One region of the Bacillus sp. ISL-46 genome, then DNA from elsewhere that is predicted to be linked to it. Evidence: a T-box and tRNA genes for the amino acid it is inferred to sense, from the RefSeq annotation. Region 1 holds a T-box; the other holds one or more tRNA genes.
The links. The T-box of region 1 lies ahead of J7E67_RS09760 (glycine--tRNA ligase). A T-box ahead of a tRNA ligase gene usually reads a tRNA of that ligase, here a tRNA-Gly.

Region 1 (6,855 bases):
ATGGAATGGACATAATCCGAAGTAATTTCGCCCCTGTTTTTTCAGTTGAACATAATCGCTGATTACTTCGACAATATCAACAGCCTGACGAATTTGATTAATCTTTTCTTCGGCAATACGCTCTGCCATGAAAACAACTCCATTTGTACTATCAGGTATTCGGCAGGCAATCTTTAAATTCCTGCAAATTTCGACAAAATTTTTGTTAATTTTGTCATAAATTTTGAACGATCTTCAGTTTGGAAGGATTTAGGGCCTCTCCCTTCCCAGCGTCAACATATTTCCTCTTCCTATGTAGATTTTTCTTCATTCATATGGAGACGGAGGAAGCATCAAAAAGATCACGGACGCTAAACTTGGATCCTATTTCGACAATCTCTGCCCAGTAGGCATGAATCTGCATCGACATAAATAGTCGGATTGCCTTCTACATTAGTATTAATTCTACATCTCTCCGCATATTCCTTCTTTAACAAATAACTTTTGTAAAAGGATTTATGTCGAATTCTTTTTAGGGGGTCCCCTTGACATCTAACAATAAATAGTTTATTCGTTCACAAGCAAGTCTAAACCTAAAAATATATATTTTTTATCACAATTTTTTATTATAGTACATTTATTATCATTTTACCATAACTTTTTATCATTATTATTCCACTTTCTATCAGAAGAAAACACATAATCAAATGATTATGTGTTAAGGTCTCCCTTTATGAATATAATTTAGGATAACATTTGCTGTTTCTTCAACCGCTTTATTGGTTACATCAATAACGGGACAATTTATTTTCTCCACTACTTTTTCAAAAAAGATTAACTCCGCTTTAATCCGTTCAATATTGGCATAACTTGCCTTATCATTTAATCCTAAGGAAATTAATCGTTCTCGTCTGATATTGTTTAACTTTTCAGGACTTATTTTTAAACCGAAGCATTTCTCGATCGGAACCCTATATAGTTCTTCTGGCGGATCCACTTCAGGTACCAGTGGGACATTAGCAACCTTTAAACGTTTATGGGCTAAGTACTGGGAAAGTGGTGTCTTTGAAGTTCTTGAAACGCCAATTAGGACAATATCTGCTTTTAGGATTCCTCTTGGGTCGCGGCCATCATCATATTTTACGGCAAATTCAATCGCTTCTACTTTTTTAAAATAATCCTCATCAAGTTTTCGAACAAGTCCTGGTTCACATAAAGGTGACTTCCCACTAAAAGCTTGAATCTTGTCCATTATTGGACCAATTAAATCGACTGCCAGAATCCCTTCCTGTTCCGCTCTTTCCTTGATATATGTACGCATTTCAGGTTTGACAAGCGTAAATGCAATCATAGCTTTATCCAGTAAAACAAGTGAAAGAACTTCATCAATATGTTCCTGGTCCTCTACATAGGGAAATCTTTTTAAATTCATTCCTGAGCCATTAAACTGGCTTATTGCTGCTTTGGTAACTAATTCAGCCGTTTCCCCCACTGAATCAGATACAACATAAATAATTGGTACACTCATTCTCCCTACACAACCCCTCTACAAGTTAACTTGTGACTTACTCATCACCCAGTCCAACAAACGCTTTTGTAATGTTTGTTTTCGTTAATCTGCCGATAACCTCATATCCATTTTCTGATTTTCGAACCACTGGCAGGGCATCAATTTGTTTTTCAATTAATTTTTTGGCGATATCGATTAATAAATCGTCCCGTTCACACATAGTTATATTCGGCATTCTAGTCATAATAATATTGACAGGAATGGTGGAAAGCTCTTGTTTACCTATACTTGCTCTGAGCAAATCTTTTCTGGACAATACCCCAACAAGGATGGTATTTTGATCCACTACAAATAATGTTCCCACATCTTCAAGGAACATGGTACAGATCGCATCATATACAGAAATATTTTCATTCACCACAATAGGGATGGATTGATAATCTTTCACATATATTTTTTGTAAATTTTCAGTTAACAGCTGTGTCCCAGATTTACCCGTATAAAAATAACCCACACGCGGTCTTGCATCTAAAAAGCCAGCCATCGTTAAAATTGCCAGATCTGGCCTTAATGTTGCTCTAGTCAAACTTAATTGATCGGCAATATGCTCTCCGGTAATCGGCCCATTATCTTTTACTATTTGTAAAATATGTTCTTGCCGTTTGGTCAGTTCGATTGTACACACCACCTTTGTATTACATCATGAAGGGTTACCCACAACCTTCAAATAGTCATACTTTATTAGGAATATTATATACTATGGAATGTATAAAGAAAACTCGCCAATTGGCGAGTTTTCCATTAAAACGTCATTTTTTCTTGCAAAAAGCTAACAAGTTCACTTACTGGGATCCGTTTTTGTTCCATTGTATCACGGTCTCGAACAGTAACCATATTGTCTTCTTTAGAGTCAAAATCATAAGTGATACAAAAAGGTGTACCAATTTCATCATGCCGACGATAGCGTTTCCCAATGGAACCTGATTCGTCATAATCCACTGAAAAGTGCTTCGCTAAAGTAGCAAAAACTTCTCGTGCTTCTTCAGACAGCTTCTTCGATAATGGAAGGACTGCCGCCTTAAATGGGGCTAGAGCAGGGTGGAAATGCATGACCGTTCTAGATGTACCATCTTCAAGCTGTTCTTCATCATAGGCATCAATCAAGAATGCTAATGTAACCCGATCCGCTCCTAAGGATGGTTCGATACAGTATGGTACATACTTTTCATTTGTTTCAGGGTCAAGATAATGGAAATCTTCACCAGAATATTCCATATGCTGCTTCAAGTCATAATCTGTTCTTGAAGCGACACCCCAAAGTTCACCCCAGCCAAACGGGAATTTAAATTCAAAATCAGTAGTCGCATTACTATAATGGGATAGTTCATCTTCAGAGTGATCTCGTAGCCTTAAATTTTCTTTGGTAAGACCTAAGGACATTAACCAGTCTTCAGCAAATTGTTTCCAATAATCAAACCATTTAAGTTCTTCACCAGGCTTACAGAAAAATTCAAGTTCCATTTGTTCAAACTCTCTTGTCCTGAATGTAAAATTCCCCGGAGTAATTTCATTTCGGAAACTTTTTCCTATTTGAGCAATTCCAAACGGCATTTTCTTTCTCATCGTACGCTGAACATTTTTAAAGTTAACAAAAATACCTTGGGCCGTTTCAGGGCGAAGGAAAATTTCATTCGTACTTGATTCTGTTACCCCTTGGAAGGTTTTAAACATTAAGTTGAACTGACGGATACCAGTAAAATCATGACTGCCACAGTCCGGGCATGCGATATTGTGTTCTTTAACCAGTTCTTCCATTTTTTCAAATGGTAAGCCGTCGACAATCATTTCAATGCCTTTTTCATCTAGTGCATTTTCAATTAATTTATCCGCGCGATGGCGTGCTTTACAATTTTTACAATCAATCATTGGGTCATTAAAGTTCCCAATATGCCCTGATGCTTCCCAAGTACGAGGATTCATCAGAATACTTGCATCTAAGCCAACATTATAAGGCGACTCTTGAACAAACTTTTTCCACCATGCCTGTTTAATATTGTTTTTAAATTCAACGCCTAGCGGGCCGTAATCCCAAGTATTTGCAAGTCCTCCGTAAATCTCTGAACCTGGAAAAATAAATCCTCTGTGTTTTGCATGTGAGACGATTTGTTCCATTGTTACATTCATTGAAATTGCTCCTTTTAATAAATTTGATTCAAACAAAAAAAACTCTCGTCCCTATGCTTGTTAAGCATAGGGACGAGAGTTACCCGCGGTTCCACCCTAATTGCTGCAAAAAACAGCCTCTTTAATCGTGTTAATAAACACAAAGATTGCTCAGGAACGCCTTCCTTAGTGCCCTATACCCTAGCTTCCACCACCCTAGGTTCGCTTTTATAGAGATTACTAAGTACTCTTCTCCGTCAATGCAAATATTTTATTAATGAAAATAATAACGAAAACTCCAAACATTGTCAACAGGGTGCTTATAAGAGATTTCTGAATTTATCCATGGAATTAAGAAACTTCTTTGTTTTGAGATGAAGTCCCGAATACTCTTCATAGTAAGAAGTAATAACATTCTTAAGTTCAGCCTTAGTCTCTTCTTTAACAGAAATATTTCCTAACCTTGAAAGATCAAAATAATAAAATAGCCTTAATAATTTAATCGTACTCGGTGTTAATTTGAAATGGTACGGATCTTTATCTAGACAACGATGACAGATAAGCCCACCTTCACGAATGGAAAAAGAAAAATGTCCGTCTGTACTGCCGCAAACGGAACATTGATTTAAGATTGGGTTTAATCCCAATACATTTAACATTTTCATCTCATAAATATTCATGAGAATATCCGGGTCATAGCCCTCATTCAAATAATTCAATGTTTGATAGAGCAATTCAAAATGAAAAGGGTTTGGTTTTTTTTCTTCCGTGCATTTATCGGTTAACTCGACAATATAACTAGCATAGGCAGTTAAAAAAATGTCTTCACCAATCGATCTTAAGGATGTAGCCGTTTCACCCTGCTGCATGCTTCCTAAACCAGATCCTCTAGTAATTAGAAAATAACCATGTGTAAAAAGTTGTGTAATGGAGGAAAGGCGGCTGTTTGGCTTTTTTGCACCACGCGCCATCACACCAATCTTTCCCCATTCCCTTGTATATATTGTCACTATTTTATTTGTTTCACCATAATCTGTTGTTCTAATAACGATGCCTTCACACTTCTGAAGCATTATTGTCACCTTCTAAAGTAGCACGAAGACAAACTTATGAAACGGGAAAATCGATTTGTGCTAGCTCATCATTCAGATTTCCGGGTATTTCTTGGTTTTCCTTCTCAAGTTCTTTAATGAGAAGATATGTGTCAATATTACCTGTTTGGAGGAATACTTTCCACGTAAAATCCATCATCGAAAACCCCACCTTTCATATTTAGACTAGCTTTCATTCGGTCCCAAACCTTACAATTATCATAGCCTGCCAGCGCAAAAATCATAAGACGAAATATTTGTTAATGTTGTCCATGCATAATTTGAAATAATCGGTAATATTTTAGTTAGGGTTATTAGAAAAGCGGAAACGCCTTGGTCGGCCATTATTAATCAATATTCATCCTCATTGAAGCCATAATCTCGAAGCTGGGACATCTTATTGCGCCAATCTTTTTGAACTTTTACCCATAGCTCTAAATATACTTTTGACCCTAGTAGATTTTCAATATCAACTCGTGCACGCTTGCCTATTTCTTTTAACATGCTGCCTTGCTTACCAATAATAATTCCTTTTTGTGAATCACGTTCGACAATTACGGTTGCCATGACATCAATAATTTCTTTACCCTCTCTCCGCTCCATTTTGTCAAGAACCACAGCTAAAGAGTGGGGAATTTCCTCTCGTGTTAAGTGGAGTGCTTTTTCCCTTATTAACTCGGTAATAATAAACCGTTCTGGGTGATCTGTGACCTGGTCTGCTGGATAGTATTGTGGTCCCTCCGGCAAGAAGGACTTAATCTGTCCTAACAATGGCTCCACATTGTTTCCTTCTAGCGCAGATATTGGGACAATTTCTTTAAAAGGGTATTTTTCTTTATATGATTCAATAATCGGCAATAATTTATCAGGATGGACTTGATCAATTTTATTAATTACAAGAAAGATTGGCGTATTAACTGTTTGAAATTTTTCAAGAATAAATTCTTCACCACGTCCAAATCCTTCTTCAGCATTTACCATAAATAAAATCAAATCAACTTCTTTTAGCGTATTTACAGCAACCTTCATCATAAAATCGCCTAATTTGTGCTTGGGTTTATGGATACCTGGTGTATCTATAAAAATCATCTGGGCATCATTTACTGTTAACACACCTTGGATTTTGTTACGAGTTGTTTGTGCTTTATCACTCATTATGGCAATTTTTTGGCCAATCACGCGATTAAGAAACGTGGATTTACCTACATTCGGCCGGCCAATAATCGAAATAAAACCTGACTTGTATCCTTTGCTTCCGTTGTCATTATTCAGCATATAGATCCTCCTGTATGAAGGAACTTGCCTTTTTTGTTTCTTTAATTAGTTGATCGATGTTCACTAGTGTTCTTCCCTTCCAGCAGAATCTGCTGTTTCTTTATTTTACCTCAAAATTGATTGAAAATCATTAGGTTGAAGTAAAAAAATTAGAATTTTCTAATAAATCAGCAAGTCTTAATAATTTTGCTGATAAGTTATTTTACCTAATCCAGTATCCTATTTCAAATGATGGTAAATAAACTCTATTCAGCTTAATTTTTTAAAGCTTTTGTATGTAGGGTAAAAATATTAATAGGCCAATTACAACCGATAGTACGGCATAAACTAACACCGCTCCTGCTGCCATATCCTTCGCTTGTTTTGCTAATGGATGATAGTCTTGTGTAACTAGATCGACAACTCGTTCGATTGCGGTATTGACTAATTCCAATGCAAACATTCCCGCAATAGCAAACAGGATGAATATCCATTCAGTCTTTGTAATGGAAAAATAATAAGAGACGAGTACAACAAGAATGGAGCAAAAGAAATGGAACCGCATATTTTTCTCTGACTTCAGGGCCACTAAAATCCCGGCGATTGCATTCGAAAATGTACCCAACCATGACTGCTGTGGTCGTTTATCGTTTGAGTCCATACTCGTCTAATATTTCCTTTTGCAATGTGAACATTTCTTTTTCCTCTTCATCGGTCATATGATCATAACCAAGAAGATGAAGGAAACCATGTACAGCTAGAAAACCAAGCTCACGTATAAAAGAATGTCCATATTCTTCTGCTTGCTCGATTGCTTTTGGTATAGAGATAATAATATCCCCCAAGACACGAGGCATA
Region 2 (6,855 bases), on a different contig from region 1:
AGTAGAAGGCAAAGTGAGTTTATGGAAGGTTGGAAACCACGTGAAATAACAGTAGGGGATGATATACCTGCTAACGGTAGCTTAACCGAATACGGTGACGATACTCCTGAAAAATCCGTTATAGAATATCTTGGTTATATAGAAGCGGGTAATTACGGCACTCTTGCTAAAATGACTACAAACTACGATAAAGTATTAACCGAGGGTAAGTTAGCAGGTAGGTTACGTGAAATATTTAAAGGTAAAAAGTTAGTTGGTTACGAGTTGGTTAGCGTAACAGATACAGCACCTGCTATAAGTAAAATTGAAATAAAGCTAGTGTTCGATTATAACGGTGAGGAAATAGAGGATAACCGTAAATTTAGGCTTATTTATGTAGATGAAAACGATGATCCCGTTGCCCGTGGGTACAAGAAAGCGGAATGGAAGGCAGCGCTAGATTTCTATAATATTGAGTACCTAGAATTCTTGGGGAATAGATAGTTAATGTGAAGTACCTTTACTTTACGTATAATAACGTTGTTATATGCGTTAAATGTTGGTGTTAATATAGGCTACCGAGGTTAAAAAATACGGGTGTTTTACGTGTAGGTAACGTAAGGGGTAACGTGTAGCTAACGTATTGTATACCGCTAAATACCAGCTCAGCAAGCCTTCCGTGCGTGGGGGTGCGTAAATATGTATAACGTAGGTAATAGTGTAATAATGTAGCCGTATATAAACGTTGGTATATGCGTTTGTTACAGGTACTACTATTACGTTATTACGTAAAAGGTTTGTTACACGCACTAATGAACGTAGAAGAATACAACGTAATACACAACGGAGGGATAGCGTAATGATACCGTTAAAATAGGTATTGTGCGGTATCAACGGAGGAAGGCAAAAAGGAGGGAGGAGTGAAGAATCGTCTCCGTTTTCTAGCCCGTAAAATTTTGCTACAAGATTTTTAAAAAACGGAGGGTTAAACGTTACGTTTACGCCGTAGCACTGTATTAACTTTGCCTATATTGGCTTAATGCTTACCGTTTTGTTTTAATTATCTGATAGCATTATTACTTATGCTTATGCGGTGGTATAATAGATTTTAAGGATAATAATGGAATAACGGGAGAGCGATATATGAACGCCTTAAATAAACTTGAAAAAACGAAGGTTAATCTCTGTAAATTGATAGAACAATATTGGAATAACGGACCTTTTACAGAACTTTACGTAGCACAAATTGAAGAGGAAAACTTTTATGAAGAAAGCCGAAATATTATTAAAGCCATAGCACGCAAACAAAACATTAAAGTACCAGATTTTACACAGGCTAGTAGAAATCTTACTGAAGCCGTATATTTTTTAACTACGAATTTGGATAGAGATGAAAATGAATATACGTTAAAACAATATGTTAGATCCTGCTTTAACGAATATTTAGACTATCTGGAAGATGAGCAAATTGACGTAAGGATTATACACGTTCCTAGCCAAATCCCTGCCCGCTTAACGTTTGCCCATATTAAAGAAGATTTAGCTAAATGTGAAAAGCGTTTTAACGAAGAGGATTATTCGGGTGCCATTACAAGTGCTCGTTCGTTAGTAGAGGGAGTATGTAACGAAATAATAGTAAACATAACGGGCGAACAGATTGAAGATAAGCTTGATTTGCCTGCGTTGTTTAAGAAAGTGCGTAAACACCTTAATTTAAACACGACTAACCCCAATCTAGAAGCACCGTTAAAGCAGGTTATAAGCGGGCTGATTAACATAGTTAACGGATTAGCTGAAATCAGGAACGAGAATGGTGATGCTCACCATAGAAGGTATGATGTAGACCAACACCATGCTTTAGTAGTTATTAACTCCGCAAAAACCATAGTAACGTTCTTGTTTAACACATACGAATACCAATTAGATAAAGGTACGTTAGTAAAGGCGTAAATAAACGGGCTTGCTTAAATGCTTGCCCGTTTAAAATTATTCAGGATATAGTTTTAATGAAACGGTTTAATAATTTTCCTGGATTAGATTTATGAATATATTCGTCATTTTCAGCACTTCCATCGCTAGAGGAAGGCGTATCATCGTCTATATCTAAATTTAAATCAATTTCGTAAGTACGTTTTATAATTTGATAATTTATCGCCTTATCTAAAGTTAATTCCATACTGTTTTTATCTATGCCAGCGGTGTTACACGCCTCTTTAAAAGGCTTACCAAAACGGTAAAATCTACCGTATTTTGTTGTATCTAGATGTTGATACATAAATTTAATGTTATCAATATCTTTATCAAAAAGGTTCATTAACGCATCCATACAGACTAAATAATCGTGCGAAATGTTTTGCTTATTTTCAATCACTTCGTACATAATTATGCCTAATATGGTGCAAGACTTTGTAGATTTAGATAACAATATTTTAGATAGGGTATCCGAAATAAATTGTGCCTTTTCTTCGTTATCGATGTAATCCCGTAACTTTGCTAATTGTTCTTCAGTTGGAACATCATCGGGTTTAAATCCCTTTAAAAAAGCTTCAAAACGTTTTTGTGCAATTAGAGTGCTAGCATTCCGTAATAATCCAACAACCTTAGATGCATCCCCTAATACCTGAACATATTCGTTATCCAAGATATTGTTTTTAATATCTATATACTTTTTTAACTTGTCCGAGATTGTATCTAGCGTATTTTTAGCTTTTTCTAGATCATTTCCCATCTAATACATCTCCTTTTTTTACTTATATCGTAAGCTATGATAATAAGGTTTGGAAAGAGTTACCTTCGACACTCCATTTTAATTAAGATTCGTAAAAGGATATATGTCACTTTTGGAATAATATGAACAAAAGAGAAACATTAGTTATTATCACATACTAAAAATTCACATTAGTAACAAACCTTTACACCCTTTAGTTTCCATTAAATTTACATTTTGTCTCTGTTAGAATAGTAGTGAGGTGTATAACATGTTTATTTCGCCAATGCTACTGCATAGATCGAAGGAACCGTTTGATTCGAATGATTACATCACGGAGCTTAAACTCGACGGCATCCGTTTAATATATTCAGTTGATGACGCAGGTAAAGTTCATTTATATTCACGGCACAAAAACGAGATTACATCGAAATTCCCTGAATTTCATAACTTAGACATTCCGCCTGGAACTGTCCTTGATGGAGAACTAATCGTAAGTGACGATAAGGGTAAGCCTGACTTTGAAGCCGTAATGAGTAGGTTTATGAGTTCTAAGGATAAGACACCAGTTACCTTCGTCGCTTTTGACGTAATCCAGCACAAAGGTGAACGGATCACAAACTTACCACTTCTTAAACGTAAGGATGTACTTGCAGAGATAGTCCCTGAGGATAATACGTTGATTGCTAAGACGCAGTTCATTGAAGGTCATGGTGAGGCTTATTTTGACGCTGTAAAGGAACAAGCGCTTGAAGGTATCGTATTAAAACGTAAGGATTCACGTTATGAAGTCGGCAAACGTTCAAATTCGTGGTTGAAGGTTATTAACTACCAGTTCTCAGATGTCTTTGTCGTTGGGTATCGTAAGCAGCCAAAGAATTTCGGTTTACTGTTGGCATTCGACGATGGCCGTTATGCAGGTGTTATGGAACTCGGTGTACCTTCGTTAGCTCGGAAGCAAATTTACTCTAAGCCGGTGATTCGTGAAGAGAAGGATTTTGCGTTTATTGAACCAGTTAAGTCTCGTGTTAAATATCGTAATTTAACGAAGGCGGGCTTATTTCGTCTACCTAGTTTCGTCGAGTTGATTTAGAGTCTGTACAAGTGTATGTAAAATTGATATAGTGAATTTAAACAGGTAATCGTGCGTATGAACTTTTTCGATTTCAGCAGTTGAACGTAAGAAAACGTTGAATGGACGGCATATCTCGTAAATATTTTCGTAAATAAATTTTAAGCACGACTCAAAATCGTGTTCCGTGAGGAGTATCGGTTCGACCCCGATCACCGGTATCAATTTGTTTTAAAAGAACATTTCTCATTAATTTGAGAAATGTTTTTTTTTGCGAAAATTTAGTGCTTTATTGACCACTAATCCACTAACAGAGTTACATCTAAGTTATTTACTATGTTAAAGGATAATAGAATCTATTCGTGCCCCTCGCTGGTGAAAAAACAGTTCAACGGTAACTAGAGGAAGCGTCAGCAGCCCGCTGAATGAAAAAATAGACCAACGCTAACCAAGGGAAATTAATAAATCTTGTGCATGTATGAAATCTAATCTACTTTACGTTATTATCACCAACCGTATTAGTAATAAAATACAGATCCTCTTGATATTTTTTGCAAGACTATAAGCGGATTTACAGAAAAAAGTCATTTCTTTACCTTTTGAGTAATAACCTAGTCATAGAAAATACAGTGTTAGTTCATTTTCTATGTAACGAAATAAATTCGACAAAATTTGCATTTTTCCCTTGACGATACTAAAAATAGTGTGTAATATAGAAAAGGTCAGTTGATGATTCAAAAATTTGTCACTTATTAGTGCGGGTGTAGTTTACTGGTAAAACCTCAGCCTTCCAAGCTGATGTAGTGGGTTCGATTCCCATCACCCGCTCCATACATATTAACTAACGCAGTGTATCGTTACATAAGAGAACGATGCATTGCGTTTTTTTCTATACAAAGAAAAAGATGCCCTATGGACACCTAAGGATTTGGAAGGAAGATTCTCCTCCATGTAATTTTGTAAACATATTCATTAAAGATTCTGTTAGTTTCATCGCGTTTTCAACGTCGGTTGAAGGTCTCAAATAAATAATTTGCAGTGCATTTTTAGTAGCAAAAGTTACTGGTGCTCTATCAGAATCGACGAATGGACTTCCAAATGGCCCCTGTTCATCACAAGATACAATTAGACGATTTAAAGAATTTATTCGCCCATTCAATCCGTTATATTCCTCACCCACCATTCCCAACCGAATGCTCACCCGTCCCTTTATGAGATCCAGGTCATATATTCCGATTGGTACTTGATATTGTAAAGAGAAAAAATTATTAATATCAATCGCACTCTGAACGGAAGTAAGGTAATTTTGTTTTTGTACTCTCCTGTATAACGCCTCTACTGAGGGTCGATACCTGTTCGGGTCTTTACCGATCTTTTTAAAAATAGTACGCCATTCCTGAATGCCAGAGAGTTCAGTAACATTTTTATTTTCTAAATCAAAATAAATAGATTCTTGGAACATCTGGAGTCTTCCTTTTATCATTTGCTGCGATTCCCCGACCACAATATCTTTATATTCAATTATCCCCAGCTTAAAGTTAGGTATTTGCTCAAATAATTCCTGTGAGAGTTGAATTTCCAACCATTCCACCTCCAAAATTCATTGAAAATAGTTTATCATAAATAGATGCGCATCTAATAATATAACAAGCCAATTATTAAAATAAATGACTTCTAGGGAAGGTGGGGTTTAAATGGATGTCCTAAACTTAAAGGAAGAACTCATCGCCTATAGTAAAGAAATTGGAATCGATAAAATTGGTTTCACAACCGCAGACACGTTTACTGAATTGAAAAACCGATTAATAAGGCAACAGGAACTCAAATACCAATCAGGATTTGAAGAACCAGATATAGAGAAAAGAGTGACCCCTTCATTATTACTAGAGGAACCTCGTTCGATCATTTCCATTGCCATTGCTTACCCTTCCAAAATGAATAACCGTGTTGAGAGTAAAAAGGGTGAGAGAAGAGGGATTTTCAGCAGGGCCTCTTGGGGTCTCGACTATCATCATGTTCTCAAGGACCGGCTGCACAAACTTGAGGAGTTTATCTCTGCAAAAATGCCAGAAGCTAGGTTAAAATCAATGGTTGACACTGGAGAACTTTCAGACCGCGCTGTTGCCGAGCGTGCTGGAATTGGTTGGAGCGGAAAAAATTGTTCCATTATTACACCGGAGTTCGGATCATATGTTTATCTGGGGGAAATGATTACCAGTATCCCTTTTGAACCAGATACACCAATTGAAGATCAATGCGGGTCATGCACAAAGTGTTTGGATGCTTGTCCAACAGGGGCTCTTGTACAAGGTGGACAAATTAATGCACAGCGCTGTATTTCTTATTTAACACAAACAAAAACATTTATCCCAGATGAGTTTAGAGACAAAATTGGTAACCGCGTCTATGGCTGTGATTCCTGCCAAACAGCATGTCCGGTTAACAAAGGGAAGAATTTTCATTTCCATGAGGAACTTGAAGCGGATTCTGATATTGCCAAACCGTTACTAAAGCCAATCTTAAAATTAAGTAATCGGGAATTTAAAGCTAAATTTGGCTACATTGCTGGTTCATGGCGAGGGAAAAAGCCGATTCAACGGAATGCGATTATCGCGCTTGCCCATTTTAAGGATATAACAGCAATTCCCGAATTAGTAGATGTATTAGAAAATGAGGGAAGCCCAGTATCAAGAGGAACAGCTGCCTGGGCCCTTGGGAAAATTGGCGGTGAAACTGCTTTCGCTGCCTTAAAAAAAGCTCAAGAGCTTGAAACCGATCAGGAAGTACAAAATGAAATAGAAAAAGGTTTAAGTTATTATAGGTAAAAATGAGTGAACTCAAGGGTTCGCTCATTTTTTTTGATTGAAATCCTGTCTTCTCTCATATGTATGAGAGAAAGGGGTGAGAAATATGCTTCATTTGATACAAGATTTATTTGATAAAAGAGTAAATCAATTTGTCTCCGATAAAAGAAAACATAAAGTATTTTTTCCAAAGGCTGAAATAAAACAAAGTGCATTGTCAAAAAGGTCTGCAGAAATTGTCAAAGTAAAAGCAGCCGGCAGAATAATAGAAAGAAATGAAGAGGATGAATTTC

Region 2: it encodes a tRNA-Gly, which carries the amino acid that the T-box ahead of J7E67_RS09760 (glycine--tRNA ligase) is inferred to sense. The anticodon was not compared.

What each region holds. Positions count from the first base shown of each region.
Region 1 is NZ_JAGGQR010000015.1:17,522-24,376, forward strand. Features, by position in the region: gene dnaG (DNA primase) at 1-129, opposite strand, end outside; gene J7E67_RS09750 (pyruvate, water dikinase regulatory protein) at 698-1,507, opposite strand; gene ccpN (transcriptional regulator CcpN) at 1,545-2,174, opposite strand; gene J7E67_RS09760 (glycine--tRNA ligase) at 2,291-3,673, opposite strand; T-box leader at 3,739-3,922, opposite strand; gene recO (DNA repair protein RecO) at 3,973-4,725, opposite strand; gene J7E67_RS09770 (YqzL family protein) at 4,760-4,903, opposite strand; gene era (GTPase Era) at 5,095-6,018, opposite strand; gene J7E67_RS09780 (diacylglycerol kinase family protein) at 6,281-6,658, opposite strand; gene ybeY (rRNA maturation RNase YbeY) at 6,642-6,855, opposite strand, start outside.
Region 2 is NZ_JAGGQR010000037.1:23,296-30,150, reverse strand. Features, by position in the region: gene J7E67_RS17645 (DUF2612 domain-containing protein) at 1-483, shown strand, start outside; gene J7E67_RS17640 (abortive infection family protein) at 1,123-1,929, shown strand; gene J7E67_RS17635 (hypothetical protein) at 1,970-2,707, opposite strand; gene J7E67_RS17630 (ATP-dependent DNA ligase) at 2,958-3,779, shown strand; tRNA gene J7E67_RS17625 (tRNA-Gly) at 4,516-4,589, shown strand; gene J7E67_RS17620 (B3/B4 domain-containing protein) at 4,669-5,340, opposite strand; gene queG (tRNA epoxyqueuosine(34) reductase QueG) at 5,453-6,583, shown strand; gene J7E67_RS17610 (amidase domain-containing protein) at 6,669-6,855, shown strand, end outside.